4 regions of the Rahnella sp. GSA61A genome follow, and region 3 is predicted to be linked to each of the others. Evidence: predicted binding sites of a transcription regulator. Region 3 holds the regulator's gene; each other region holds the start of a gene.
What was found. The regulator LexA, encoded in region 3, represses DNA repair genes until DNA is damaged. The targets are predictions, from matches to a motif close to TNCTGTATGTACATACAGNA.
Positions count from the first base shown of each region.

Region 1: a site for LexA is predicted at 3,016-3,035, ahead of umuD (translesion error-prone DNA polymerase V autoproteolytic subunit). Genes of this name have one in related genera too.
Region 2: a site for LexA is predicted at 4,700-4,719, ahead of LC431_RS18625 (metal-dependent hydrolase). Genes of this name have one in related genera too.
Region 4: a site for LexA is predicted at 2,048-2,067, ahead of umuD (translesion error-prone DNA polymerase V autoproteolytic subunit). Genes of this name have one in related genera too.

Region 1 is NZ_JAHXYO010000007.1:169,123-176,798, forward strand. It holds gene LC431_RS11645 (AAA family ATPase) at 1-2,114, opposite strand, end outside; gene LC431_RS11650 (recombinase family protein) at 2,344-2,901, shown strand; gene umuD (translesion error-prone DNA polymerase V autoproteolytic subunit) at 3,053-3,475, shown strand; gene LC431_RS11660 (Y-family DNA polymerase) at 3,475-4,740, shown strand; gene LC431_RS11665 (hypothetical protein) at 4,897-5,181, shown strand; gene LC431_RS11670 (conjugal transfer protein TraG N-terminal domain-containing protein) at 5,216-6,742, opposite strand; gene LC431_RS11675 (hypothetical protein) at 6,752-7,099, opposite strand; gene LC431_RS11680 (integrating conjugative element protein) at 7,099-7,676, opposite strand, start outside.
Region 2 is NZ_JAHXYO010000016.1:1,252-8,927, forward strand. It holds gene LC431_RS18610 (MFS transporter) at 27-1,424, opposite strand; gene kdgR (DNA-binding transcriptional regulator KdgR) at 1,664-2,455, shown strand; gene LC431_RS18620 (L-cystine transporter) at 2,543-3,934, opposite strand; gene LC431_RS18625 (metal-dependent hydrolase) at 4,124-4,681, opposite strand; gene kduD (2-dehydro-3-deoxy-D-gluconate 5-dehydrogenase KduD) at 4,834-5,595, opposite strand; gene kduI (5-dehydro-4-deoxy-D-glucuronate isomerase) at 5,674-6,510, opposite strand; gene hxpB (hexitol phosphatase HxpB) at 6,810-7,475, opposite strand; gene LC431_RS18645 (YniB family protein) at 7,669-7,676, shown strand, end outside.
Region 3 is NZ_JAHXYO010000027.1:37,830-45,505, forward strand. It holds gene dusA (tRNA dihydrouridine(20/20a) synthase DusA) at 1-590, opposite strand, end outside; gene zur (zinc uptake transcriptional repressor Zur) at 853-1,362, shown strand; gene LC431_RS23550 (CsbD family protein) at 1,521-1,730, opposite strand; gene dinF (MATE family efflux transporter DinF) at 1,920-3,284, opposite strand; gene lexA (transcriptional repressor LexA) at 3,583-4,191, opposite strand; gene LC431_RS23565 (diacylglycerol kinase) at 4,311-4,679, opposite strand; gene plsB (glycerol-3-phosphate 1-O-acyltransferase PlsB) at 4,797-7,280, shown strand; gene ubiA (4-hydroxybenzoate octaprenyltransferase) at 7,378-7,676, opposite strand, start outside.
Region 4 is NZ_JAHXYO010000004.1:126,744-134,419, reverse strand. It holds gene LC431_RS07060 (VOC family protein) at 1-623, shown strand, start outside; gene LC431_RS07055 (S9 family peptidase) at 823-1,836, shown strand; gene umuD (translesion error-prone DNA polymerase V autoproteolytic subunit) at 2,084-2,503, shown strand; gene umuC (translesion error-prone DNA polymerase V subunit UmuC) at 2,506-3,768, shown strand; gene LC431_RS07040 (glycoside hydrolase family 1 protein) at 3,937-5,373, opposite strand; gene LC431_RS07035 (carbon starvation CstA family protein) at 5,741-7,676, shown strand, end outside.

The sequences.
Region 1 (7,676 bases), on a different contig from region 3:
CATTTACAACTCGCGTTTAGTGCATCTACATTTTCTAGAAGGTATTTATAGAATACAATATCATGCGTAAACACAATGACCTGCCGCTCAAGCGATTCCTTAACCAATCTTTTCGCAACCCGCATCATCCACTGATGACTGAGAGAATTAACGGGGTCGTCGAAAATAACGCCAGAACGTCTATTTTCCGCCTTAATTTCAGCTAAGAAATTGGCAATAGCAATACACCTTTGCTCTCCCTCACTAGCTACTTTAGAGACTGTGCTTTCACTTGCACCATCGATTATTAATTTTACCTGTTGCTCACCCCCTCTGTTCCTAGATTGAATTTTAACCTCAAACCTATCAAAGTTAAAATCATTAAGCTCATTATTAAAACAATCAACTAATTTTGCCAATATGGTTTGTCTATTTAAAGCTGCTGACAATACAGAAATAGATTGAGTGTTGCATTGCTCATAAATCCTCTTCAATTTCTCAATTTCGATATAACGAGATATATTAGACTCAATAGCGCTTCTATTTTCTTTAATTATTTTCTTGTCGAGCAACAATTCTAATTGTTTTTGTTTGGATTCAATTATAGATTTGGTGTTTGCATCATCTTGCAACTTTTGGATCAGGTCGTTAATGTTGTCTATTATTTTTAACAGCGATTTATAAAAGTCAATACGGATTTTTTTTGGTTGCTCTTCAAATAATTCCGCCTTGAAATATTCTTTTCTCTCCAAAAATCCATCGCTAAATATATTTAACTTATCACCCAACCCATCCTCATATGAATCCAATATAGGTTTCACTCCAAAATATGGTGTGAAATCACATCCTTTATTGAGTATTTTATTCAGCTCTGTTTGGTATCTCGATTTTGCCAACCTTGAAAGAGTAGAAGCATTATTATTCAAAAAATCATGCAGTTTTGCTAACCTGGACTCGCTTTCATCATTTATTCCCTGTAAACACAAGGGACAAACATCTCCTTTTTTCATTGGGAAATGCTCGCAAGATTCACTGTTCAGGATGAAATTTTTAGCACCTTCCCATAATTGAACCCACTCCTGATTTGCTACGCCTTGGATAGGTAAACCTCCGAGAGTTAACTCACGGAGATTTTCAGCTGCAATTGACTTGGCCTTAAATTCATTTTGCAATGACTTGATATTTTCGATGTTCTTCTTACCAAGTAACTCTATGATTTCATCGCAAAAATCCTTTAAGGGTGTTAACGCTAAAATTTCGCCCTTTAATTTTTTCCTTATTGTTTCTACCGATTGCAAACTTAATTCGAGAATTGATTTTCTTAATGGTTCTATAGAGGATATTTCAGCATCAGTGCACTCATGGTTTTTAATATCATCTACATTAGTTTTAGCTGATATCGAGTTATAAAAAATTGCCGATTCGTTTTGATTTTTTAAAGGATTTAAATTAATTATCCCATTCCCTGGCTGAATATCTTCTTCAATTATCCCTTTAATATAATTAATCGCGCCAACCAACTCAGTCAAAACATGAATGCCTATTGGTTTAATTGATAAGCCACCTTCATCATTGACGTAATGGAAGGCTGACGAGCTATCGAAGACTCTTATAGACTTCAGTGATGGGTTGCTTTCACAATCCTCGCTCCAAACGACAGTGGTGAGATCATCATTTACATTTATGTTTAAAGTTGCCTCAGGAGCAGGGTTGACAGTATTGAAAACATTACTCTTTACCAATGGGGCTATTCCACGAGTTAAACAGGTATTTTTTAGTATGCCTGTGTAGCTGGATTTTCCGGCTCCATTATCCCCATAGACTATGTTAATACCTTCTTTTGCAAATATAAGAGACTGATCCTCAGCCAGAGCTGCCACTCCCTTAACGTCACAAAGTGAGCCTAAGGTGATTTGATCCTGCTCATCAACAAATCCTGAAACATCCATTTTCCCTATGAGGGTTTGATAGTCAGCGTCAATCTCTATCAAACCATGTTCCATTTTTGCTATCGCATGAATCCTTTCATAATGTTCAACAGTTAATTTCCCTTCGTTTAAAGCTAACTGCATAGCGAATCGCCACCAGTTATGCTTTGAATTGGCCCACGTGGCTATATCCTCAATCGCTGACATTTATGCATTCCTCTGCAAGAAATCTTTCTATGTTGGAAGATAAGCAATACTAAAACTCTTGATATCAAGATTTTCCCCTCAACATTATTCGCTTGTCAACTTAGGCTCTAGAACTATCAAAGAACTTGTCAACATTAATGTGAAACAACCCTATATACACATAAATATTGCAACCTAATCTCGTCGGGTTAGGCTACACCCCAATGTGACACACTCATTGGGGAAGCTAATGTCAGGGCAACAAATTGGTTATGTACGCGTTAGTTCTGAAGATCAATCAGTAGAGCGCCAACTTAATGGGCTCCATCTTGATAGGGTTTTTATCGATAAGGTTTCCGGTAAAGATACTAACCGCCCCGAGCTGAAGCTTTTACTATCGTTTGCGCGTGAAGGCGATACAGTCGTTATACACAGCATGGACCGGCTTGCCAGGAACTTAGACAATCTAAGAAGCTTGGTGAAGGAATTAACTACCAAAGGGGTACAGGTTAAGTTTATTAAAGAAGGGCTAACCTTCAGCGGTGACGATTCACCGATTGCCCAACTACTTCTGTCAGTTATGGGAGCATTTGCTGAATTTGAACGTTCTCTCATCAAAGAACGGCAGCGAGAAGGCATCGAACTGGCAAAAAAACGTGGGGCATATCGAGGGCGTAAAAAATCTTTAGATACACAAGAAATTGAGAATATTAAACGACTGGTCGCTGAAGGTAAGAACAAGTCTCATCTAGCGAAACAATTCGGCATTAGTAGAGAAACCCTATACCGCTACATTCGTGGATCATGAAGATAGAACACTGAGACGATGCTAAAACAGACTTTTTAATTATCTTTCCTTGTTGTTCAGCAACCTAGGATTTTCTAATTCATCGAGCTTCACAATTCAAAACGCACACGATTATACTGTATATAAAACCAGTAATTAATAAGGGTGCGTTATGACCATTTTTTATCCAATCCCGGACCCACTGAAGCTTATGATACCTTTTTTCCAGGATAAGGTGCAGGCGGGTTTCCCTTCACCCGCACAGGATTACATTGAAAAAGGTATTGATTTAAATGAACTTTGTGTGAATCACCCCGCAGCAACCTACTTTGTTATGGCTACAGGGATGAGTATGGTTGATGCCGGTATTTATGAAGGTTCACTGCTGGTCGTAGACCGAAGCCTGCAGGCAAAACACGGAGATATCATTATTGCATCGCTGGCTGGTGAATACACAGTTAAGCGGCTTTGCCTTCACCCTATAGTTAAGCTCGTACCAATGAATCCGGATTTTCCCCCAATTATTCTCCACGACGGAGGCGACGAGCTGGAGGTTTTTGGTGTTGTGACGTTCAGCATCAATGGGTTTCAATGATGTTTGCTCTCGCCGATGTGAACAGCTTCTACGCCAGCTGCGAAACAGTGTTTCGCCCTGACTTACGGGGACGACCTGTCGTCGTTCTAAGCAACAACGATGGTTGTGTAATAGCACGCAGCGCAGAAGCCAAAAAACTAGGTATCCGGATGGGAGATCCGTTCTTCAAAATGCGTGACATCTTCGAAAAGCACAAGATTGTTACCTTCAGCAGTAACTATGCGCTTTACGCGGACATGAGCTCACGGGTAATGACTGTATTAGAGGAAATGTCACCAGCCGTCGAAATATACAGTATTGATGAAGCATTCATGAACCTGCAAGGCGTCAGTAATTGTAAGAATCTTGAGGAGTTCGGACGTGAAGTTCGAGCTAAAGTTCTCCAATGGACCGGTCTGACTGTGGGTGTTGGTATTGCCCCGACTAAAACATTAGCAAAATTAGCAAATTACAGTGCCAAAAAATGGACAAAGACTGGGGGAGTTGTCGATCTCTCACTTGTTAGTCGTCAAAGAAAACTGATGGCATTGGTTGATGTAGGAGAAGTTTGGGGTGTAGGCCGACGTATATCGAAAAAGCTCAATGACATGGGCATCAAGACGGCGCTCCAATTGGCTGAAACCCCGACGCCATTTATTCGCAAGCATTTCAATATTGTCTTAGAGCGGACCGTTAGAGAACTTCGCGGTGAGCCTTGTTTGGAGCTCGAAGAGTTCGCACCTACGAAACAGCAGATAGTCTGTTCCCGTTCATTCGGCGACAGAGTTACTGAGTACGACATGATGCGTGAAGCAATTTGCAGTCATGCCGTGCGTGCAGCAGAAAAACTACGCGGCGAGCATCAGTTTTGCCGGCATATCTCAGCATTCGTTAAAACCAGCCCTTTTGCCGTGAATGAAGTCTATTACGGCAAGACCGCTAGTACGAAGTTACAGATCCCCACACAAGATAGTCGGGACATTGTGGCTGCAGCTACTAAATGCCTTGATGCAATCTGGCAAGATGGACACCGTTTCCAAAAATGCGGAGTCATGCTAGGAGACTTTTATAGCCAGGGTGTAGCGCAATTAGGCCTGTTTGATGAGTATAAGCCGCGCTCTAATAGTGAGCAGTTGATGGCAGTGCTCGATGGTATCAATCATAGCGGCAAAGGTCGGGTATGGTTTGCTGGCCAGGGGATCCAGAAAAGTTGGGAGATGAAACGTCAAATGCTTTCTCCCGCTTACACAACTCGCTTCAGTGACCTTATGCGCGTTAAGGTTTAAACCAGCAGGTCATTTCTATATTTTTATTCTGGTTTCCTTCTTCAATACATAATCTAAAAATGCCGCAACAGATGACGACAAGACATCCGCTTGAGTCTATTTGCTTGCCATGATATTTTGGGTTGAGTGATTTATAACCAAAGAGTGATAAAGATTATGTCGCAAGGTTTTGATCCGAAAGATCTTGAGGAAATTTGCTCCAGGAAACCAACAAAATTCAAAATGAAGAAAGCAGATTACAAAGAACTTGGTCGTAATACGGTTTTGGGGTCTGTTGATCTTGTCTTCGGAGCCTTAGGCGCTGCGGTTCTTACTGTAGGAGCATTGAATAATAGCAATAAAGTCATCTCAAAATCCGAAAGCGATGATCTTGGTTATGGTTACAAAGACGGTAACCAAGGGTACGGTTATTATTTTGGTGATATTAAAGATGACGACTAGTAACTGAGAATCCATTCCAAGTTACTAGTCTTTGTTATTTTATGCCTTTAGTTGCAGCCGATGTTGCAGCATCCTTTGCCAATTTACCTCCCTTTTCACCTGCTTCCTGCGGCATTTTGCCTCCTTGTGACAAAGACTTCGCTACATCACCTACATTTACTCCTATCCAACCTAGCATCCCAACCCAGAACATGGGGAAGACCACATACATCATTCCCAACACCAGGTTCATGATCCAACCATCAGCGGTTGAGCTGGTAAATTCTGCAAAAGGCACGCTGCTGTTCGAAATGCCCTGCGCGGACATGCTGTCATACAAAATGGTAATCATCCTGTCATCGAGCCAGCCCGCCAGTTCCCACCAAAATGTAATGAATATCAGTGCAAACAACGCAAACGAAATGGTCACCACCGTCTTAGGTTCATAGGCGCTGAACATCATCAGCACCGGAATGACGATTATAATCATCATCTCCAGCAGAGCTTGTATCATTGGCAATGCCTGCTTCAGCGCATCAAACCCCGGCAACGCTTCCGCCTGCTTAATTCCCACACCAATTGTCGACACGAGGCGGGTCACGTTAAATGCCAGGCCTGAGCCCACATCACTGCTGCCAGTAGCATAAGTCTCACCGCTGCCTGAAAGCCCAACGTTGCGCGGACTCACCAGCCAGCGCAGTGCCATCTCCTCCCACTGATCCTTGCTAAATTTCCGCTGTAGCTCTGCCTTAGTCGACTCATCCATATTGGCCAGCACCCGGGCCTTCAGGCCATTAGTGCCATCAGACCACCACTGTTTACAGGTAGGATATCCACCTTTTCCCACATCCGGATAGCCGCTGTCCCGGGCATTGTCATACGGCCACTGGCTGCGCGGGCTGGTCGATGTGTAATAATCATAGTAACCACTGGTATTGAGAAAGTAGCTGCTGCCTATCCACCCTACTGAATTGATTGTTGCGTCACTCAGCTGGCTGTTGCTGTTTTTAAGCTTGAAGTAAGAACGGGAATAGCACTGATCTGCAAAGTCCTGCACTTCCTGCAGCACTATAGGGTCGCGAATTTTGGTGTTTTGCACGTCAAAGCGCATCTGGCGGAGCTGGTCTCCGCAGGGGATCGAGGCAATCATCGCCTGGGTGATGCCCTTGGATATCATATGCAACAGATACCACCAGACCGGGACTTCTGCCGTCTTGCCGTCAAAGTCGTTAACCAGCCCCTTGTAACCGGAGTTCTGGGGCGTAGGTACGCTTACACCGCACTGTTTCGCCCGTGAAGTATCGAATTTAATGGTGCTGATATCGACCGGCAACAGCGGAATGCAGCAGAACAGCATCACGCAAAATGATACGTAGAGCGCGTGCTCAACCCGCGGCAGTGCAAGAACACCTTTATTCCCCTCATCGGCGCCTTCTTCTCGCACCTTCAACCAGATACCCAGAACCTTGAAAACCAGAGGCAGCGCGAAAAGTCCCGTACTAATAAGGATGTTCCACAGGGCGTTATTCAGCATCCAGCCGAACAACACCAGGAAGTACTCCAGAAAACTGTTGGCCGTCATGACGCCTCCTTATGCCAGTACGGAACGCCAGGCGGCGAATTCGATAACGATAATAAAACCTGCCGCCATCCACTCAAGGCGATGAAGTGATTGACCCGGAGATTTCTTCACAACCTGCGGTCGCACAACATAAAACCAGGCCCAGCAAAGCCCGGTATACATTGTCAGCCGCCAGACAAACAGACCGTACCGGCTTGCACTCAGCCAGTCGCGCACCTTATGCCCATCCGGATCGACTTCAAACAACACTGAGGCAATGAAGAAAAGCCCCACAGTCAGCGCGAGGATAACCAGAAAAGCCAGCACGAAACGGCGCGTACGACCAAAACGACGCTGAGGGGAGACGGGTATCGTCATTATTGTGCTCCTGATTTCTGGCTCATGTTATTGAATCCCTGATCCTGACTTCCGCTGTGCTGCTGCAGACGGCTGTCCTGATTGCGTACACCCTGACGTTCCAGGGTCGTGAGCAGACTGTTATTGCTGATGGACTTTCTCAATGCCATTTCGTTACTCAGCGCGGCCAGCTCCCGGTCGAGCGCATCAACGCGACGGTCCCCCTCGGCCAGCGCTTCCGGCTGGTCGGCCGCATTGGGTTCAGACTGGCCGGTAGTCAGCATGCGTCGCATTGTCAACGCCTGTTCCACGGTGTCAGACATGGCCAGTTCTCCTGCGAGGCGCTGTACCAGTGCGGCACTGTCCGGGTCATCCTTCAGTGACTGGATCACGCCGCGGGTCACGACCAGGCTGCCCGTTTTCAGCTTGGCCAGGTTGTCGGTAGTCGGCGCTTCAGAACCCCCGACCAGTTTGGTTAACTGCTCGAGGTTTTCTTTAGTGGTATCTTCAAGTATCGGTGAAAAGCCGGTACCGGCGACCGTGCTGCCGGCGGCATTTTCATCGCCGCCGCCGCCGCACTCGCTGGCATCACGACAAG
Region 2 (7,676 bases), on a different contig from region 3:
CGGCTACTCTGCCGGGCTTTTTCATATCAGGATTTCAGATTTTCCGATTCCTTCTGGCTGCTGGTTTTCTGCGTCATCCTCAGTAAACTGACCAGCGCGCCGGTTCCGGCCAGCATTCCTGCAAGGATCAGTGATGCGTGAGTGCCATGCTGCGGGAACAGGTTAAACATCAGAGCAACCATCGCCGCGCCGGTTGTCTGACCCAAAAGACGCGCAGTGCCCAGCAGTCCGCTCGCGCCGCCACTACGGTTTCGCGGGGCTGAACTGATGATTGTGTGATTATTCGGCGACTGGAATAACCCAAAGCCGGCACCACACAGCAACATGCGCCAGATAATGTTCAGATGCGAAGGCTCTGATGGCAGTAATGACAGGGAAAAGAGCCCGAATGAGAACACGATCAGACCAATCCCGCCCAGCATTCCCGGATGGAAGCGCTCAACCAGACGGCCGGCGATCGGCGCCATCACCATCGTCGCCAGCGGCCACGGCGTGAGCAGAAGGCCTGTTTCCACGGAATTCAGACCGAGAGTGTTTTGCAGGAAGAAGGGCAGTGAAACAAAAGCCAGCATCTGGGCGCTGAAAGAACACAGCGAAGTGCCCAGAGACATACTGAAAATAGGAATGCGCAATAAATCGATCGGCAGCAGCGGGAAAGGCTGGGAAAGCTGACGGCGTACGAAGAACCAGCCGATGATCAGGAGGGCAATGACTTCGCTCAGGATCAACATAGGGTTCTGACCTTGCGCAAATCCACTGATGGCGCTGATCAGCAGGCCAAAGGTCAGGGCATTCATCACGCTGCTGATGATATCAAAACGCTGACCCTGACTTCGCGTCGAGTTCGCCGGTAAAAACTTCAGACCGAGTATCAGAGCCACAATACCAATCGGAACGTTGATGGCAAACAGCCATTGCCAGGAGGCTACCGACAGAATACCGGCGGCAATGGTGGGTCCGGCCGCTGCCGAGACGGCAACGATAAGTGCATTAATACCGACACCACGTCCTAAGAAACGCTGCGGATAAATAATACGTATCAGCGCGGTATTTACACTCATGATCGCTGCCGCACCGAAACCTTGTAACACACGGGCGACAGTCAGTGTCATCAGTGAATCCGACAAGGCGCAAAAGAGCGAGGTGATACTAAATACCAGCAAACCCGTCTGGTAAATACGGCGGTAGCCGAATATGTCGCCCAGTGACGCCAGAGAAAGCAGAGAAATCGTGATCGCCAGCTGATAGGCGTTAACCACCCAGATAGAGGTTGCCGGGCTGGCATGGAAATCATTAGCGATGGTGGGCAGTGCGACATTAGCGATAGCGCCATCCAGTACAGAAACGGTAATACCCAGCGCAATGGCCAGAATGGCACCATATCGTTGTGGAATGGGTAATCCGTCAGCAGGTGTAGAAGTCATGAGTTCTGTCAGTGCGTAGTCATCAGGGAGGGGAATATTACTACGCTAATTAACGTAAAGTGACAATTGTCACATGATGTAATGAATTTTTTATCTCTCTGTCGGGAATGAAACTGGCTTAACAGTTCTTACATTCTTGATCAATGGGTTGATTGCTTCTCAGCGATGCTTGCCAGTATAATAAAAACCACGTTCTATTTTTTTTGAAACAAACTCAACGCGAGCAGGTAATACACCCTATGGCTATCGCAGATCTTGATAAGCAACCCGATTCCGTCTCCTCAGTCCTGAAAGTTTTTGGCATTTTACAGGCGTTGGGGGAAGAGCGTGAGATTGGCATTACTGAACTTTCTCAGCGCGTAATGATGTCTAAAAGTACGGTCTACCGTTTTCTTCAGACCATGAAATCCCTGGGTTATGTCGCGCAGGAAGGCGAGTCAGAGAAATATTCCCTGACGCTCAAGTTGTTTGAACTGGGTGCCAAAGCGTTGCAAAACGTCGATCTGATCCGCAGCGCTGATATTCAGATGCGCGAATTGTCCCGTCTGACCCGCGAAACGATCCACCTCGGTGCACTGGATGAAGACGGGATTGTCTACATCCATAAAATTGATTCGATGTACAACCTGCGCATGCATTCGCGTATTGGTCGCCGCAATCCGCTGCACACCACCGCAATCGGTAAAGTGCTGCTGGCATGGGGCGATAAAGCAGAAGTCAGCGCGCTGTTGCAGGAAATTGAATTTACCCGCAGCACTGAAAATACCATCATGAATGCTGCCGATTTGCAGACTGCGCTGGATCAGGTTCGCGCGCAGGGTTTCGGCGAAGACAATGAAGAGCAGGAACAAGGGCTTCGTTGTATCGCAGTTCCGGTATTCGACCGCTTTGGCGTGGTGATTGCTGGTTTGAGTATTTCTTTCCCGACGATTCGTTTCTCCGAAGAAAGCAAAAGTCATTACGTAGAAATGCTGCATACTGCCGCGCGGAATATTTCAGAGCAAATAGGTTTTCACGACTATCCGTTCTGAATAATCACGTTCTGAGTTATTGCGGAATTTCAGACATAAAAAAACCGAAGCCACTGGCTTCGGTTTTTTGTTTGCAGCAATCTGAAATTAACGGTGAGCCAGCTCAGCCGTTTCTTCAGCATCCATCACCGCTTTATCTGTCTGTTTCAGCAACTGACTTGTGATAGTGCCTGCCGTCATTGAACCGCTGACATTCAGTGCGGTACGGCCCATATCAATCAGCGGCTCAACAGAAATCAGCAGGGCAACCAGCGTAACCGGCAGGCCCATGGCTGGCAACACGATCAGGGCTGCAAATGTCGCACCACCACCCACACCGGCAACACCGGCAGAGCTCAGGGTAACAATACCCACTAATGTTGCAATCCATACCGGATCAAACGGGTCGATGCCGACGGTTGGCGCAACCATGACGGCCAACATGGTTGGATACAGACCTGCACAGCCGTTCTGACCAATCGTTGCCCCGAACGATGCCGCAAAGCTGGCGATAGATTCAGGAATACCCAGACGGCGTGTTTGCGCTTCAACGCTCAGCGGGATGGTCGCGGCACTTGAACGGCTGGTGAAGGCAAAAGTCAGCACCGGCCAGACTTTACGGAAGAATTTCGCCGGATTAACACCGGTGAACGACAGCAGTATCGCATGAACAACAAACATAATGCCAAGACCCAGGTAAGACGCGACCACAAAGCTGCCGAGTTTGATGATGTCCTGAATGTTCGAGCCGGCGACCACTTTGGTCATCAGAGCCAGTACCCCGTACGGGGTCAGTTTCATGACCAGACGCACCAACTTCATCACCCATGCCTGCAGGGTATCAATAAAGGCCAGAATGCGCGGACCTTTTTCTGCATCATCTTTCACCAGTTGCAGGGCGGCTACACCAACGAAGGCGGCGAAGATCACGACGCTGATGATTGATGTCGGACTTGCGCCTGTCAGATCAGCAAACGGGTTCTTAGGTATAAAGGAAAGGATCAACTGAGGCACGCTCAGGTCAGCCACTTTGCCGACATAGTTAGACTGAATTGCCGTCAGTCGCGCCGTTTCCTGCGTACCCTGTACCAGGCCGTCAGCGGTGAGGCCGAACAGGCCCGTCACGAAGATACCCACCAGAGAAGCGATCAGTGTGGTGAACAGCAGGGTACCGATGGTCAGGAAGCTGATTTTCCCCAGCGATGACGCGTTATGCAGTTTCGCTACCGCGCTCAGAATAGAGACGAAAACCAGCGGCATGACGATCATTTGCAGCAACTGGACGTAGCCGTTACCGACAATATTGAACCAGGTAATTGAGGTTTTTAGTACCGGATCATCGGAACCGTAGATCAGCTGTAAAGCCAGGCCAAATACGACACCCATAGCCAGACCCAGTAAAACTTTTTTTGCCAGGCTCCATTGCTTGTGGCGGGTTTGTGCCAGCAGCAAAAGCAGGGCAACGAAAACCACTACGTTAAGAACGAGCGGAAGATTCATACCAGACTCCAAACTTATAATTTTGATAAATGAAACGGGTGTTTCCGGAAAAGGACTGCACCATCCCAAAGCATTGGGGGGCAGAATATCAGTTTGAGGGTCTGAGTATTTATATCCAAAAGGAATTCATTATAACTTTTTGTTGGTATTTGTATTAATTTTCATCATGTCGGCAATATTTCATGCTATTCAGATGAATAATTTCAGGATGTGATTAAAAAAGTCAGGATTTATTGCACCAATGATGGGCGTCCAGTCTGGCCAGAAAAGCGTCAGGCCGACCAGCATAAGGCAGAGCGTGCGCTCGAGTTGATTACCTTTCTGGCTGTTAATCAGCGGTAGCCGGAAACGCCATCGACAAGGCCAGAGCAGCGGCACTCCTGCAGGCGTCAGCATATCTGCCAGGATATGGCTCAGGTAACCGATAATCATGGCGTGGAAAGCATCAGCGGGGATCACCCAGTCGTGAGGGAAATGAGTGCGTAGCAGGAAAATCCCTCCAGCCACCGCCAGCAAACTGTGAGTGAATCCACGGTGACCAAAAGCCCGGGCGATGGGGGCCGACAACCATTTGAGACGCTGGCCCAGCACCGATTTGGGGTGATCAATATCGGGCAGCAGACAGGTAAGCAAAGACCCTGGAATGATGTGCCACCAGTCACCATGCGCCAGTTCGGGAGAAAGCTGGGCCTTCTTAGCAAATACTGCACAGGCAATTGAGAAAATGAGATGGCCTTCCGCCGTCATGACGCGTCCGAACTGGATAACTGTTATTTTATCCAGTATAAGTGAAACTGTCACAATCTTGGAAGAGATGCCCTGTAACTAATTGTCAACGGACTGATAAAAAACAAAAAAGCGTATAAGAATACGCCTTTCTGGTGTCACTTATTCTGCCCTTAACGCGCGAGCCAACCACCATCGACGGCAATGGTGTAACCATTAACGTAATCAGAGGCTTTCGATGCCAGAAAGACTACCGGCCCCATGACATCTTCCGGCAGACCCCAGCGTCCGGCGGGGATTCTGTCGAGGATTTCTTTGCTGCGTTCTTCATCGGCGCGCAACTGTTCCGTATTGTTAGTCGCCATATACCCCGGCGCAATCGCATTCACATTGACGTTATGCTTCGCCCATTCATTGGCCATCAGTCGGGTCAGACCCATTACTGCGCTTTTTGACGCGGTATAGGAAGGCACCCTGATCCCCCCCTGATACGAGAGCATAGAGGCAATATTTATAATTTTGCCACCGTTACCCTGTTTGATGAACTGCTTCGCCACGGCCTGAGACATAAAGAACAGCGTTTTGCTGTTCACATTCATCACATCATCCCAGTTTTTCTCGCTGAATTCGATGGCATCTTCACGGCGGATAATACCGGCGTTATTGATCAGAATATCGATATGACCAAATTCCCCGACTGCTTTCTCGATCAGCTCAGGAATGCCTGTGATGGTGCTCAGATCAGCCCTCAGATCGAGAAAACGGCGGCCTAACATGGTGACTTTTTTTTCAGTTTCTTCAGGGGCGGAAACGTTAATGCCCACAATATCGCATCCCGCCTGCGCGAGACCCAGCGCCATGCCTTGTCCCAGCCCGGTATTGCAACCGGTGACGATTGCGACTTTGCCGCTTAATTCAAATGAACGGAGGATCATATTCAGAGTCTCTTTTGCAACGGCGCGTTCGCCATAAAAAATGAGTTGCTCTGCCGGTGAAGGCAGAGCAAGGGGGAGTTAGCGCAGTTCGCTGACTTTGACGTGATCCATGTCATCGAATACCTGGTTCTCACCGACCATACCCCAGATGAAGGTATAGTTTTTGGTACCCACTCCGGCGTGAATTGACCAACTAGGAGAGATGACAGCCTGCTCGTTGTGCACTAATAAATGACGGGTTTCCTGTGGTTGCCCCATCATATGGAACACGGCAGTTTCCGCTTCCATATTGAAGTAGAAATACACTTCCATACGACGTTCATGGGTGTGGCAAGGCATGGTATTCCACAGGCTCCCCTCTTCCAGTTTGGTCAGCCCCATGGTCAGCTGACAGGTTTCCAGAACGTCGGGCACGATGAATTTATTGATGGTGCGGCGGTTGCTGGTAGCTGCATCGCCGATGGTCTGCGGAGAGGCTTCCGCCAGTGTGATTTTTTTGTTCGGGAAAGTCGTGTGTGCCGGCGCACTGTTGTAGTAGAACTTGGCCGGTCTGGAGGCATCAACGCTGCTGAACTCGACCCGCTTTGCCCCTTTGCCGACATACAACGCTTCTTCATGACCGATTTCATAGGTTGTACCGTCAACCACGATCAGACCCGGGCCGCCGATATTAATCACGCCGAGTTCGCGACGTTCAAGAAAATAGCTCACACCAAGCTGTTTACCGACTTCATCACCCACGGATACCGTTTTTTCAGCGGGCATGACGCCGCCGACAATGATGCGGTCGATGTGGCTGTAAGTCATGGTATAGGCATTTTTCTCAAAGATTTTCTCAATGAGGAATTCACGGCGTAATTCAGCGGTATCAAGCGTTTTTGCGTGGTCGCTGTGGATACTTTGACGAACTTGCATGTCGGTGCCTCTCATGAATGACGATATCAAGGAGGACTTACCGGGCTAGTCTGACCGTTGCGTGGCAGTGACAGCGTACAGAAGCAGGAGAGCTCCCGGCTCGTCCTTGTTGCAGGAATCATAGGTTCATTGGCATGCGAATTCAATAAAAATGAAATAACGTTTTATTTATTTTATGAGTCAGTTCAAGATTTACGAAATTAAACGAAGCTTCAAAAATTGTGGCAGGAGAAATGCGTAGAGAAGGTATATGGAAAGGAGAGAAGGTGCGCAGCGGCATGAGCGGCTGCGCATAAATTTTAGCTGATGTGTGCCACACGCAATTCTTCGAGGGAAGAAAGTTTGACATCGGCAAGCGCCCAGCGTGGATCCACACTGTATTCATGGTCCGGCACCACCACCGAGCGCATACGCGCGGCTTTGGTGGCGATCATGCCATTAAAGGAATCTTCCAGCGTCACACAGTTGAGCGGATCAACCTGTAATTCTCCGGCAGCCAGCAGATAGACCTCAGGATGCGGTTTGCTGTAAGGCAGCTTTTCCGCTGAAACACGAACCTTAAAGAAGGAGTGTAAATTAAACATTTCCAGCACGGTATCGAGCATAAACAGCGGTGATGCCGACGCGAGACCAATCTTCAGCCCCTGATCACGGCAAAGCTCAAGGGCATGATTCACGCCAGGCAGCAACGGCCGGGTTTGTTCTACCAGTTCAATCGTGCGGGCAATAATCATTGAGGACACTTCTTCCTGACCCGGACCCTGCCACGGAAGCGCCTGATACCACATCCTGACCACCTGATCGATACGCAAACCTAGCGTATCCGGCAGCAAATGGCGCTGGGAAATATCAACGCCCAGGCGACTGAAAACGTCCAGCTCAGCCTGAGTCCATAACCGTTCAGAATCAATTAACAGACCATCCATATCGAAAATTGCTGCATTAACAGGGCGGACATAAGCCATGAAAGCGGACTCCCTCACAATAAATAGAAACCCACTTTAACATCGGTGGGAATGCAGGTGAAATCTGATGTGAAAATGAACAGGATGGACGTTCCCGGTACAGCGTTACGCTAACTGATTAAAACATTGGGCGGAGCAGGCTTTCTGTGGGTAAACTTAGCCGTTGCTTTAGGTATCCTAACAAGGGGAATTCATGACGTA
Region 3 (7,676 bases):
TGATATACGCGCGGGTAATCCAGCGGCGGAATTTCACGATTTTCTTTCGGACTGAGGCCCGAAAGCCAGGCTTTACGCGCATGAATAATGAAGGTATCGCAACCGCCGTTTTCTGAAACCTGACGGATGAAATCACACAGAAATTCGTAGCTGTCCTGATCGTCAATACCGATTCGCGTTTTAACCGTGACCGGAATTGAGACTACGTCGCGCATGGCTTTGATGCAGTCAGCCACCAGCGACGCCTGCCCCATCAGACAGGCACCAAACATGCCGTTCTGCACGCGATCTGACGGGCAACCGACGTTGAGGTTAATTTCGTCATAACCACGTTCTTCCGCCCGTTTTGCGCAATGCGCCAGATCAGCCGGATTGCTGCCACCAAGCTGCAAAGACACCGGATGTTCTGCATCGCCAAACCCGAGATAATCCCCTTTGCCGTGAATAATGGCGCCGGTCGTGACCATTTCGGTATACAGCAACGTCTGGCCGGTCATCAGCCGGTGAAAATGGCGGCAGTGGCGATCGGTCCAGTCGAGCATCGGCGCAACGGAAAAACGCTGGGCGGAAAAGGGAGTGGTCTGGGGCATTACGTGTTGAGTTTCTGACATCGGCCTGACATTCGCTGAAGGGGTTCGTGACGCTCCCCCCGCTTCGCGCCAGAGGGAAGGTAATCGCTGATTATACCACAGAACAAAGATTCGGCATCTTGTGCCGCTGAGCAGGCGGATGCCGACGTTGCATCACATCTGAATGGCGCATAATTCGTCGTTTTGGTGCAAGCATGATAAAATCATCGGTGGTCGCATGATGTGGCCTATTCATTCCAATCTGCGCTCAGAGACCGTTGCTATGACCCTGAATAATCCGGAAAAATTACTTTCACAAGCTGAAGAACTTTGCCAGCAGCGCAATGTTCGCCTGACGCCGCAGCGGCTGGAAGTACTGCGCCTGATGACGCAACAACCCGGTGCGATCAGCGCCTATGACTTGCTGGATCTATTGCGCGTAAGCGAACCTCAGGCGAAACCACCGACCGTTTACCGGGCGCTGGATTTTCTGCTGGAACAGGGATTTATTCACCGTGTTGAATCCGCAAACAGCTATGTTCTCTGCCATCATTTTGAAGAGCCGAGCCATACTTCTGCGCTGTTTATCTGCGACCGCTGCGGGTTAGTTACCGAAAAAACCACCGACGGCATTGAAGAGCGTCTGGCAAAACTGTCATTAGAATCCGGATTTGAGCTTCGCCATTCCGTCGTTGAAGCGCATGGCTTATGTGCAGAATGCAAAGTAGTAGAAACCTGCGACAGCCATGACCATTGCGATCACGACCACAGTATTGTGGTGAAAAAACGCTGAATGATCGGGTTTTAAGGTTTTGAAGGTGACTCGTAAGAGGAGGATGTTTTGTACAGAGAAGAGGTTGGGTACATCCGTGTACCCGTATCCTGAAGCGTTCCGGGTAGGAGCAGCTAAATCTCAGGATACGTCACTGGCACGCGAGGGGGAGTCGCGTCTTACCAGTGATATTTGTTTTTGGTTTCCCATTCATTGAGCTCTTTCTCGGCCTGATCTTTTTGATAGCCGTAACGCTCCTGAATTTTACCGACTAACTGATCACGTTTACCTTCAACCACTGTCAGGTCGTCATCAGTCAGTTTGCCCCATTGTTCTTTCACTTTCCCTTTGAACTGCTTCCAGTTACCGTCGGCTTGGTCCTTATTCATAAAATATCTCCTGTTACCTTGGGTTTTATGAACTGCATTTCGTCTTGCAGCTCGTCCTTAACACTTTAAAGGTTAGTAGAGAATCTCGATTAATCCTCCTTAAACAGGGATAAAAACCACTATTAGGATTAATCTAAAGCATGAAATAACGACAAAGCTGCGCTTATTTCTTTGAAAATAGCTGAAAAATCAGTGCGACGGAGACGAAAACCATGTGTCATGCCGCCAGTAACGACGCCATATCCAGCCCAGTGAAATCCCGCGTAACCCGAGGAATACCGTCAGCGCCAGCCACAACGCATGATTGCCCAGCAGCGGTAAAGTGAACAATGTCAGCCCGTACCCCAGCGCCGCCACCAGCATGCTGTTTCGCATATCCCGCCCACGCGTTGCGCCGATAAACATGCCATCAAGCAAATAGCACCAGACAGCCACCAGCGGCAGTATAATTTGCCAGCCAAGATATCGGTCCGCCAGCTCACGCAATTCCGGTAATGATGTCAGCGCATCAATGATCGCCCCACCCGCCAGCGCGTAAATCAGAGCAAAAAACAGCGCAACCAGCCCGGCCTGACGACACGCGGCATGCCAGACATTCAGCAGTTTTTCGCGGTTGCGGGCACCGAATGCCTCACCGGAATGCGCTTCGATAGCATAAGCAAAACCGTCAAGTGCAAACGCGGTAAATGTCAGCAGGTTCATCAACACGGCGTTGACCGCCACAATGTGGCTGCCCAGCCGCGCGCCCAGAACGGTCAGCGATGCAAAGCAAAGCTGCAACAGTAATGAGCGCAGCATGATGTCGCGGTTAAGCCCGAGAAGACGGCGCAAATTACCACGCCACGCGGAGGTGATTTCTGCGCCGGTGATACCGCGTCGTTTCATCACCCGCCAGACGAAATACAGCCCGATGAGTAGCGTGAAATACTCGGAGCTTGCCGTCGCGATGGCTGCGCCACGCACGTTCCAGCCCAGCCCGATCACCAGCCACAGATCCAGAATGATATTCAGCAAATTCCCGGCAATCAGCAAAATCACCGGCCCGCGAACGTACTGAATGCCGAGCAACCACCCGAGGATCACCAGATTCGCCAATGAAGCCGGGGCGCTGAACCAGCGGATTTCGATAAACAGCCTCGCCTGTTCAAGCACGGGCTGGCTGCCGCCGACAATGTGAAACGCCAGCTCCATCAGCGGATGACGGAATACCACAATAATGACGCCCGCCAGTACAGCCAGAAGGAAGGGTTGTACAAAAGCACGCGCCAGAAGCTGATTATCTTTCGCGCCCAGCGCCTGAGCGGTCATGCCGGTGGTACTCATCCGCAGAAACAGTAAGAGCATAAAAAGGAAAGTGGTGATCATCGAACCCACAGCCACGCCGCCGAGATAATCCGGGCTGTCGAGATGACCGATCACTGCGGTATCCACCAGGCCGAGGAGCGGCACCGTGATATTGGAAAAAATCATCGGCAATGCCAGCATCCAGAGCGCTTTATCGGCAGGGCTTAAAAAGGTGTTTTTGAGTGTGTGTCGCAGGGAATGATGTTGCATAGAGAATCTCATGCCGGAGGTTCAGGTTATGCCTGTAAATGACATCGCCCCGAAAGGGGCGATGATGAGAGAAACGCATTTCTCTTTGAATTCACATGGATGCCAGAGGCGGCCGCCATCCATATTCAATTAGTTTTAGTCTTGTCTATCTGACACAGCAATTTCTGACTTAGTCATATCTGACCGAGTAATTCGCGTTATATCAAGGCGGCAACTAAGCGAACGCCGGGAGCATACACAAGTATGTGACCGGGGTTCGCGAAGGCAGCCAACGCAGAGATAGCTCGAAGTACGAAGGTCAGATCCAGTCGCCGTTGCGGATAACACCTACGGCTAAGCCTTCAATGCTGAAATTCTGCTCGCGCAAATCCACCACGATCGGCTGAAACTCGCTGTTCTCAGGCAATAACTGCACCACACTGCCTTGTTTTTTCAGGCGTTTCACGGTGACCTCATCATCAATACGGGCCACCACAACCTGACCATTACGCACGTCTTGCGTTTTATGCACGGCCAGCAGATCGCCGTCAAGGATACCAATATCACGCATCGACATACCGCTGACACGCAGCAGGAAATCGGCGCTCGGCTTAAACATTGCCGGATCGATCTGATAGTGCCCTTCGATATGTTGCTGCGCCAGCAGCGGTTCACCGGCGGCAACGCGGCCAATCAGCGGTAAACCTTCTTCTTCTTCCATCAGCAGACGAATGCCGCGTGATGCACCGGAAACAATCTCAATAACACCTTTACGCGCCAGCGCTTTAAGATGCTCTTCCGCCGCATTGGGAGAACGGAACCCCAGACGTGATGCAATCTCTGCGCGGGTTGGTGGCATACCGGTGGTGGAGATATGATCGCGAATAAGGTCGTAGACCTCTTGTTGTCTGGTCGTTAAAGCTTTCATTCCGCCCCCTGGTTGTTTATACAGTCTTGCTGTGAGTATATACAGCTAAACGGTCAATGAAAACCTAAGATTGAATAAAAACAGGGCATAACGTTGATTCCTGGAATGCAGATTCCAAATCAGAACCATCGCGACCAAAAGATGCTGACCCAGACAAAAATCGCCAATATGATGGTCAGAAGTACGGCAGCAGAGCCGATATCTTTTGCGCGACCAGAAAGCACATGAAACTCAGGCCCGATGCGGTCTATTGCACATTCCACCGCGCTGTTGAGCAACTCCGTGACACAGACCAGCACGACGGATCCCACCAGCAGGATACGTTCAATGGTGCTGACATCAAGCCAGAAAGATAGTAAAATTAACGGGATAGCGACGCTGGCCTCCTGGCGAAATGCCGCTTCGTTTTGCCATGCCGCTTTGAATCCTTTCCAGGAATAGCCGGCCGCTTTATAAATTCGGGTAAATCCGGTGACTTGGTTCGCCATTTCGGGTACTGATCCTTAGAGTGTTTGCAGCATTTTAGCTTTTATATGACCACAGATCTCCACGGATCTTTCTGGTATCCTTGCGGCGAAATTGCTAACAAGAGGCTTCACGTTTTTATGTCAGGTTGGCGTAGACTTTATTACACATTATTGAATTTACCACTCTCATTGCTGGTAAAGAGCAAGGTCATACCTTCAGATCCGGTTACCGAGTTGCATTTAGACCCGACGCGGCCGATTTTGTACGTATTACCTTATAATTCCAAAGCCGATTTGCTGACGTTGCGTGCGCAATGTCTGGCGCAGAATCTACCTGATCCTCTTATTCCGCTGGAAATTGACGGAACCCTGCTACCAAGCCATGTCTTTATAGCCGAAGGCCCGCGCGTATTCTCTTATTACACGCCGAAGCAGGAGTCCGTAAAGCTGTTCCACGACTACCTTGATTTGCACCGCAATAATCCGGATTTAGACATTCAGATGTTGCCGGTGTCGGTAATGTTTGGTCGTGCACCGGGCCGTGAAGGTCAGGACGACACGCCGCATCTGCGCGTGCTGAACGGTATCCAGAAATTTTTCGCTGTGCTGTGGCTGGGGCGGGACAGTTTCGTCCGTTTCTCCAATACCGTTTCCCTGCGTTATATGGCGACGGAACACGGCACAGATAAGACGATTGCTCAAAAACTGGCACGTGTGGCGCGGATGCATTTCTCCCGTCAGCGTCTGGCTGCGGTTGGTCCGCGCCTTCCGGCACGTCAGGATTTATTCAATAAATTGCTGGCCTCAAAAGCCATTGAGAAAGCGATTGAAGACGAAGCCCGCAGCAAGAAAATTTCCCACGAAAAAGCCCAACAAAACGCCATCGCCCTGATGGAAGAGATTGCCGCTGACTTCTCTTATGAAGCCGTGCGCCTCTCTGACCGTGTGCTGAGCTGGACGTGGAACCGTTTGTACAAAGGCATCAACGTTAATAATGCCGAGCGTGTACGCCAGTTAGCGCTGGACGGTCAGGAAATTGTGTATGTGCCTTGCCACCGCAGCCACATGGACTATCTGCTGCTGTCTTACGTGCTCTATCATCAGGGTCTGGTACCGCCGCATATTGCCGCCGGTATCAACCTGAATTTCTGGCCGGCTGGCCCGATTTTCCGCCGTCTGGGTGCGTTCTTTATTCGTCGAACCTTTAAAGGCAACAAGCTCTATTCGACGGTTTTCCGTGAATATCTGGGCGAACTGTTCAGCCGCGGTTATTCGGTGGAATACTTTGTGGAAGGGGGGCGTTCGCGAACCGGGCGTCTGCTGGAGCCGAAAACGGGCACGCTGGCCATGACCATTCAGGCCATGCTGCGCGGCGGTTCACGTCCGATTACGCTGGTACCGATTTACATCGGTTATGAGCACGTCATGGAAGTGGGTACGTACGCGAAAGAATTACGCGGTGCGACCAAAGAGAAAGAAAGCCTGACACAGATGCTGAACGGGCTGCGCAAGCTGCGTAATCTCGGCCAGGGTTACGTGAACTTCGGTGAGCCGCTGCATCTGACCACTTACCTGAACCAGAACGTGCCAACCTGGCGTGAAGCCATCGACCCGATCGAAGCACAACGTCCAAGCTGGCTGACGCCGACAGTGCAGGATTTGGCAGAACAGATCATGGTGCGCATCAACAATTCAGCGGCAGCCAATGCCATGAACTTGTGTTGTACCGCGCTGCTGGCCTCCCGTCAGCGTTCACTGACACGCGAACAGCTGACCGAGCAAATCGACTGTTATCTGCAATTGCTGCGTAACGTGCCTTACAACGCGGATTCGACGGTGCCTGATCTGACCGCTGACCAGTTGCTTGATCACGCGCTGAACATGAATAAGTTCCAGGTTGAGAAAGACAACATTGGCGACATCATCGTTCTGCCTCGCGAACAGGCCGTGCTGATGACGTATTACCGCAACAACATCCATCATATGCTGGTGTTGCCATCACTGATTTCAAGCATTGTGATGCACCACCGCCAGGTCAGCCGCGCGGAATTACTGCATCAGGTCGAACTGATTTATCCAATGCTCAAAGCCGAACTGTTTATGCATTTCGATACGCCTGAGCTGCCACAAGTGCTGGATGTTCTGACGCTGGAACTGGCGCGTCAGCAAATCATTCACCTTGAAGATGATGAGCTGACACTTAATCCGGCCCGTATCCGCACCCTCCAGTTGCTGGCGGCTGGCGTACGTGAAACGCTGCAACGTTACGCGATTACCTTCTCCCTGCTCACCAATAACCCAAGCATCAACCGCGGGGCACTGGAAAAAGAGAGCCGGATTATGGCGCAGCGTTTATCCGTGCTGCACGGTATCAATGCCCCTGAATTCTTCGATAAAGCTGTGTTCTCGACGCTGGTCGGCACACTGCGCGCAGAAGGCTATATCAGTGACACCGGCGATGCCATTCAGGAACAAACGCGTGAGATTTACCTCATGCTCAGCGACCTGATGACACCGGATATCAAGCTAACTATCGAGAGTGCGGGAATGCCTTCTGAGCTGCCGCAAGCAACGGAGCCACCGGCTGAACCGAAGATGGATGTACGCGATACCGATCATTAACCCGTATTAGCGCCAGACATCAGATTAAAAAAACAAAACGCCCGGACTTTTTACAGAGTCCGGGCGTTTTTAATTGTTGTCGCGCAGGCTAACTTACTTAGAAATTGAAGCCTGACAGGCTCATCAGAATACCGAGGAACAACACCAGCCCGACATAATTGTTCTGGCGGAAAGCCAGGAAACAGGCATCACGTTCACGTTTAGCAATCAGCTTTTGCTGATGCACAAACAGCGCAGCAGCCAGCAGCAACGACCAGTAAAACGGTGCGCTGAGCTGGGAAAGATAACCAACAATCCCCATCAGGATCAGCGTTGCCAGTTGCAGAAGGCCGATGATCAGCGTGTCAAAACGACCAAACAGAATCGCTGTCGATTTCACGCCGATCTTCAAATCAT
Region 4 (7,676 bases), on a different contig from region 3:
TTGCGCCAGGCCTTGCCGGACTGGTCTGGAAAACCCGGGATGCGCATGCGGTATGGCAGCACCTCCGGCAATGTCAACTCGATGGCGAACCGCCGACCCGCTTCTCACGCCCGGTGATATTGCCGGACGGCAGCCAGACTGAGGCCCGGTTCTGCATCTCGCGGATCCGCGCCAGCGCCCTGGCATACGGCTTCAGTTTTTTCTGCGAACATCAAACGCCGCAGGCCGTTTGGCAGCCCGCCTGGCAGGTACATCCTAATGGCGTGCAAGCGCTGTCTGCCTTCGTTATTGCCTCGCCTCAACCTGAACAGACGCTGGCGCTGTATCACCAGTTGTTCAGTGTGGAGGCCCGCGCGGAGGCCAACGGTGGTTATGTGCTTGATTCAGGGACCTGCTGCCTGCGTATTATCACTCATCAACAAGCACGTCTGGAATTCGCGCTTCCGCCTGTCGCTGCGCAGGCACCGGCGAAAATGGTGGCGCTCTGTTTCCAGGTAGCATCACTGGAGCAGCTCAGGCGCTGTCTTAGCCAGGGGGATATTCAGTGGCGCGAGCAAGATGATCAACTGTTGGTGACGCAGCAGCATGCTCAGTGGCTGGCGATGCGCTTTAAGGATAAATAGCGGTGAAGCTCCGCCAGTTACTGTTGGTAAATCTCACTTAATTTCCATTTGTTCATCCCTGAAGTGGAAGTTAACGCCCACAGCAGCACCAAGATTATTACTGTCAGGAGCTTCGAATTTTAAGTCATTGACATCCTGTTCTATAAAGTATTAAAAAAGTCGGCTGATATTTAATTTTATAAATTATAAAGAGCTATACATGATTAAATATATTGTGTCATTTTCAATTATGATTGTCGTTCTCATTATTTTTTTGCTTAGCCGATTATATGATTTCGATCTTTCAGGGTACGGGCAACAACGTTCTATATCTTTTAAGCATAATAACGATGTTCTGATGGGGACGTTGATTATGCCTCCAGGTAAGGTTTCTCCTCCGTTTGTGCTTTTAGTTCATGGAGACGGACCTCAGGACCGCTGGTCAGAAGGTGGATATATTCCATTGGTTAAATTCCTTGTCTCACAGGGAATTGCCGTTTTTTCATGGGATAAACCTGGTGTGGATAAAAGTACAGGTAACTGGCTGGCACAGACAATGTCAGATCGCGCAGAGGAGGCGGTTTTGGCGTTAAAAAAACTGAGAGAACAGCCGGAACTGAAAAAAAGTCGCGGAGGTTATCTTGGGTTCTCGCAGGCAGGTTGGGTTGTACCGCAGGCGAGCCAACTGACAACAACTGAGTTTGTTGTGCTGATAGGTGCGGCGATAAACTGGCGTAATCAGGGCATATACTATACAGGACAAAGGCTTAAAGTCGAAGGTCGCTCCCTGAATGATATTCAGGATGCTAAAAAACATGAAGCCGTGGCTTTTGACCGCCAGTTTACAGAAGAAGCAGCTGTTCTCCCCTGCCACTCCCAATGTACGCGCCAGGACTTCGAACGCAGGAATTCCCTGGCTGATGCGACGAAAGATATTTCCGGTACACATACTCCGGTATTAATTCTGATGGGCCAGGATGACCGGAATGTAGACGCTGATGAAACAGCCGCGGTCTGGGCCAAAGCACTACCAGCGGGCACTCCCCGCTGTATCAGGCAGTTGCCGGGGGCAACTCACGGACTTTTACGAAGCGAATGGTTTGATTATCAGCTTGCTTCTCAGTGGCCTTTGTGGAAACAGGGACTTTTTCTGCTGTCAGGGAGATACTCATATTCGCCCGGGGCGCTCAGGACTGTCTCATCATGGATCCTGAATCAGAACTGTGTGGACTGAACTGCATTCTTATTACGTGCCGAAAGCCAGTTCTTCATCGAAGAGCAGGGAACCGAGGTGACTTACCGTCAGAGTGCTACGGTTTCGCTGAACTGAGTTTAAGTCAGGCAACAAAACTATATTGGATACCACACAAACTAAATTAACAGACAGTTCAAGCACTTTCAGGAATAGCTTCACAAGTTTCTTGATCCTTAGCTGCATTCAGCAATACTGTATATAAACACAGTATATCGGGATCAACATCATGCAGCTCATTCGACCAACTGAGGCTTCTCAACCAGTCATGCTTCCTCTCTTCTCTGAGAAAGTGCCCTGTGGCTTTCCGAGCCCAGCGCAGGACTATGTTGAGGACAGACTGGATCTCAACAAATTGCTGATAAGACATCCGAGTGCCACTTACTTCATAAAAGTTAGCGGGGAGTCTATGCATGGCGCCGGCATCAGTGATGGGGATCTTTTAGTGGTGGATCGCTCGCTTTCAGCCGTACATGGCGATATTGTTATTGCTGCTGTTTCAGGTGAATTCACCGTGAAAGAACTTCGTACTCATCCTTATCTACAGCTAGTACCTCACAACGATGATTATTCTTCGATTTCATTTCAAAATGCAGAAGAATTAGAAATATTCGGAGTGGTCATTTTTAGTATTAAGGCGCATAAATAATTATGTTTGCTCTCATCGACGTAAATAGTTTTTATACTTCTTGCGAAACTGTTTTTCGGCCAGACTTGCAGGGGAAGCCTGTTGTCGTCGTTTCCAATAACGATGGCTGTATTATTTCTCGCTCAGCCGAGGCAAAATCCCTTGGTATTAAAATGGGTGAGCCATTTTTTAAAATAAAAAACAATACATATAGCTCCAGGGTTTATGTATTCAGTTCTAATTATGCACTTTATGCCGATCTAAGTGAGCGAGTTATGCAGACGCTAACTGAAATGTCTCCTTCGATCGAAGTTTACTCAATAGACGAAGCCTTCGTTAATTTATCTGGGGTAATAAATTGCATGCCCCTAAATTGCTTCGGTCATGAAATGAAAAATAGAGTATTTAAAAATACAGGATTAACTGTGGGGGTTGGTATTGCACAAACAAAGACATTAGCAAAGTTAGCTAACCATGCAGCCAAGAAATGGCGTGGCACTGGTGGCATTGTCGACTTATCGAATATTGAACGTCGGCGCAGGCTACTGGCAATTATCTCTGTTGAGGATGTCTGGGGTATTGGTCGGAGAATTAGTAAGAAACTTAATTCAATGGGTATTAATACAGCACTTGACCTGGCTGAAAGCTCATTATGGGTAATAAGAAAACACTTCAATGTTGTTCTCGAAAGGACTGTTCGTGAACTTCGAGGTGAACAATGTCTTGAACCGGAAGAGTTTGCACCAGAAAAACAACAGATCATCTGCAGTAGATCTTTTGGCAACCGCATAACTCAGTATTCGGATATGCATCAAGCCATTTGTGACTATGCTGAGCGAGCATCAGAAAAACTACGTAGTGAGCGCCAGTTCTGCCGTTTCGTTAGTGTTTTCCTTCATACCAGCCCACACGCACATAATGAAACATACTATGGAAATCAAGCATCCATGAAGCTACTGACCCCTTCTAATGATACTCGTGACATTATAAATTCGGCCACGAACTCCCTGAAGAGAATATGGGTTGATGGCCATCAATATATGAAGGCTGGCGTTATGTTGGCTGATTTTTTCAGTAATGGAGTAGCGCAGCTAAATTTATTTGACGATAATGCTCCACGAAAAAACAGTGCAGCGTTAATGGAGGCTATCGATAAATTAAATAACTCCGGGAAAGGAAAGATCTGGTTTGCAGGACAGGGTATTGAAAAAAACTGGGCGATGAAACGGGAGATGCTTTCTCCCGCTTACACAACCCGATATTCAGACTTACCAGTGGCGAGGTGAAATTATTCATGCAAGCCACGAGGAAAGGAAACAGCCTCTGATGAATGCCACTCACGTTCGCCACGCTCACGAAAATCAGCGCTAGCGTCTTCGATGACTTGCTGACTTAAGGTCGGTGAAAACAGTCCGGCTATCACCCGGACTGTTTTCAAACCTGGCGGGGGAATATCAGCTGATATCTGCGCCGTTCGTCTCGATCACTTTCTGATACCAGTGGAACGATTTCTTCCTGTAACGGTTACCGGTGCCGGAAATCTTATCGTCGAGGTCGACATAAATCAGACCGTAGCGTTTACTCATCTCACCGGTAGACATACTCACCAGATCAATACATCCCCACGGGGTATAACCCATCAGTTCCACGCCGTCGTCAATGGCTTCAGCCATCGCCTGAATATGCTGGCGCAGATAGTTGATACGGTAATCATCGGCAATAAAGTGGTTTTCATCCGGCTTATCGACGGCGCCCAGCCCGTTCTCGACAATAAACAACGGCTTTTCATAGCGATCGTACAGTTGATTGAGGGCAATCCGCAGGCCGACCGGATCGATTTCCCAGCCCCATTCACTGGCTTCGAGGAACGGATTGCGCGCGCCGCCAAGCAAGTTGCCCTGCGCCGAAACCGCGTCAGGATTGGTTTTGTTGATGGTTGAAGACATGTAGTAGCTGAAACCAATGTAATCCACCGTATGTTCTTTAATCAGCGCTAAATCACCCGGCTGAATATCCAGTTCAACACCCTGAGACTTCCACAAACTTTTGGCGTAATACGGATATTTACCACCGGCCTGCACGTCGGCGCAGTAGAAATTAAACGCCTGCGTCTCTTTCAGGGTTTCCAGTTGATTGACCGGATTACAGTCATAAGCGTAGTTGGTGGCAAACAGGATCATGCAACCAATCTGAATCTGTGCGTTGGTTTCATGGGCGATTTTGACCGCCAGACTGCTGGCGACAAACTGGTTATGCCACGCCTGGAATTTCGCCTGCGCCTCAAGCGCGCCGGTTTTTACCGTCAGCCCCTGACTCATGATCGGGAAATGCGCCGCGCTGTTGATCTCGTTGAAAGTCATCCAGTACTTCACTTTATGCCCAAAGCGGGTCAGCACCGTGCGGGCAAAACGCTCGAAGTGACCAATCAGTTCACGGTTTTTCCAGCCGCCAAACGCAGTGGCCAGATGGAGCGGCATCTCATAATGGGAAATGGTGATCACCGGTTCGATGCCGTGCGCAATACAGGCATCAATCACCTGATCATAATGCTTCAGCCCCGCTTCGTTAGGTTCCTGCTCAATACCGTTCGGGTAGATGCGGGTCCAGGCGATAGAAAAGCGGTAACATTTGAATCCCATTTCCGCGAACAGCGCGATATCTTCCTGAAAGCGATGATAGTGATCGATGCCTTTATGATTGGGATACGTGTAGTTTGCAGTATCAAGGGTGAAATCAAACTCCGGTGAGGAAACGATGTTCAGACGCGCTTTGCCACCCGGAATTGCATCGACAATCGACAGCCCTTTGCCATCCTGATCGTAAGCACCTTCAACCTGGTTGGCCGCCGTTGCCCCGCCCCACATAAAGCCTTGCGGAAACTTACCTTTCATAAAAACTCCCTGAATGTGTTGATTGATCCCTCGGATCATTTAGCAAATGAATAATTTACCTGTCAAAACACGGCTCTGCCACAAAAGTTACGCCGATGCCCGGGCTTTCAGGCATAACCGGTGCAGTGATCTAAATCACAGATTTTGCTGCATTAATCGCTCCCTGAACCGCTTATTCCGCGTAATAACCGCTTATCTCCCTCTGTGACCGCTTACCAAGTTTCCCCCCTGCGCGCCTGCGAATTTGGCACCCTATGCGGGCAGTAAAGTGTGTAACAAAACAGGTCCCTGCCTCTCTGAAAGCGGTCCTTAATAAAGAAAACAGAGACGGGTATTTCGTGAGTCTTTTAAAATAACCGGGTTATTTATGAATAAAAAAGCATTATTCAAGCACATACCGTGGATGATTGTGGCTCTCCTCGGTGCCTGCTGTCTGGGTGTGGTTGCCCTGCGGCGGGGTGAACATATCAGCGCCTTATGGATAGTCGTGGCCTCTGTCTCGGTTTATCTGGTGGCCTATCGCTATTACAGCCTGTATATCGCGCAAAAGGTCATGAAACTCGACCCTTCGCGCTCGACGCCTGCGGTAATCAACAATGACGGCCTGAACTATGTGCCGACCAACCGCAACGTACTGTTCGGCCACCATTTTGCCGCTATCGCCGGGGCGGGTCCGTTAGTCGGACCTGTGCTCGCCGCGCAAATGGGGTATCTGCCGGGCGTTCTGTGGTTGCTGGCCGGTGTGGTTCTGGCCGGTGCGGTGCAGGACTTTATGGTGCTGTTCATCTCTTCACGCCGGAACGGTGCGTCCCTGGGCGAGATGATCAAAGAAGAGATGGGGCCGGTGCCGGGCACTATCGCCCTGTTCGGCTGTTTCCTGATCATGATTATTATTCTGGCGGTGCTGGCCTTAATCGTGGTGAAAGCACTGGCTGAAAGCCCGTGGGGCGTGTTTACCGTGTGTTCTACGGTGCCGATTGCCCTGTTTATGGGCATCTACATGCGCTTTATCCGCCCGGGTCGCGTGGGTGAGATCTCGGTGATTGGCGTGATCCTGCTTGTCGCGGCTATCTGGTTCGGTGGCGTTATCGCCAGCGATCCTTACTGGGGTCCGGCGCTGACCTTCAAAGACACCACCATTACCTTTACCCTGATTGGTTATGCGTTTGTCTCCGCTCTGTTGCCGGTGTGGCTGATTCTGGCGCCGCGTGATTATCTGGCAACGTTCCTGAAAATCGGCGTTATCGTCGGGCTGGCGATCGGTATCGTGATCCTCAATCCGGAACTGAAAATGCCTGCCCTGACCCAGTACATCGACGGCACAGGTCCGTTGTGGAAAGGTGCGCTGTTCCCGTTCCTGTTTATTACCATCGCCTGCGGTGCGGTGTCTGGTTTCCACGCACTGATCGCCTCCGGCACCACGCCTAAACTGCTGGCCTGCGAAACCGATGCACGGTTTATCGGTTACGGCGCAATGCTGATGGAATCCTTCGTGGCAGTGATGGCGCTGGTCGCGGCATCAATCATCGAGCCGGGTTTGTACTTCGCCATGAATACCCCGCCAGCCGGTCTGGGCATCACCATGCCAAACCTGCACGAACTGGGCGGTGATCATGCGCCGATGATTCTGGCGCAACTGAAAGACGTCACGGCGCACGCTGCAGCAACCGTCAGTTCATGGGGATTTGTGATCTCGCCTGAGCAGATTATGCAAACGGCGAAAGACATCGGCGAACCCTCAGTGCTGAACCGCGCAGGTGGTGCACCCACGCTGGCCGTCGGGATTGCGCACGTATTCCACAAAATTATGCCGCTGGCCGATATGGGCTTCTGGTATCACTTCGGCATTCTGTTTGAAGCGCTGTTCATCCTGACCGCACTGGATGCGGGCACCCGTTCCGGCCGCTTTATGTTGCAGGATCTGCTGGGTAACTTTATCCCGTTCCTGAAAAAAACCGATTCACTGATCGCCGGGATTATCGGCACCGCAGGCTGTGTCGGGCTGTGGGGTTATCTGCTGTATCAGGGCGTGGTCGATCCGCTGGGTGGCGTGAAAAGTCTGTGGCCGCTGTTCGGTATCTCAAACCAGATGCTGGCCGCCGTCGCGCTGATCCTCGCCACCGTCGTTCTGGTGAAAATGAAACGTACGAAGTACATCTGGGTCACCATGCTGCCAGCCATCTGGCTGCTTATCTGCACCACCTGGGCGCTGGGTCTGAAACTGTTCAGCACCAATGCACAGATGGAAGGCTTCTTCTACATGGCCGGTCAGTATAAAGAACGCATTGCCACTGGCGGCGCGA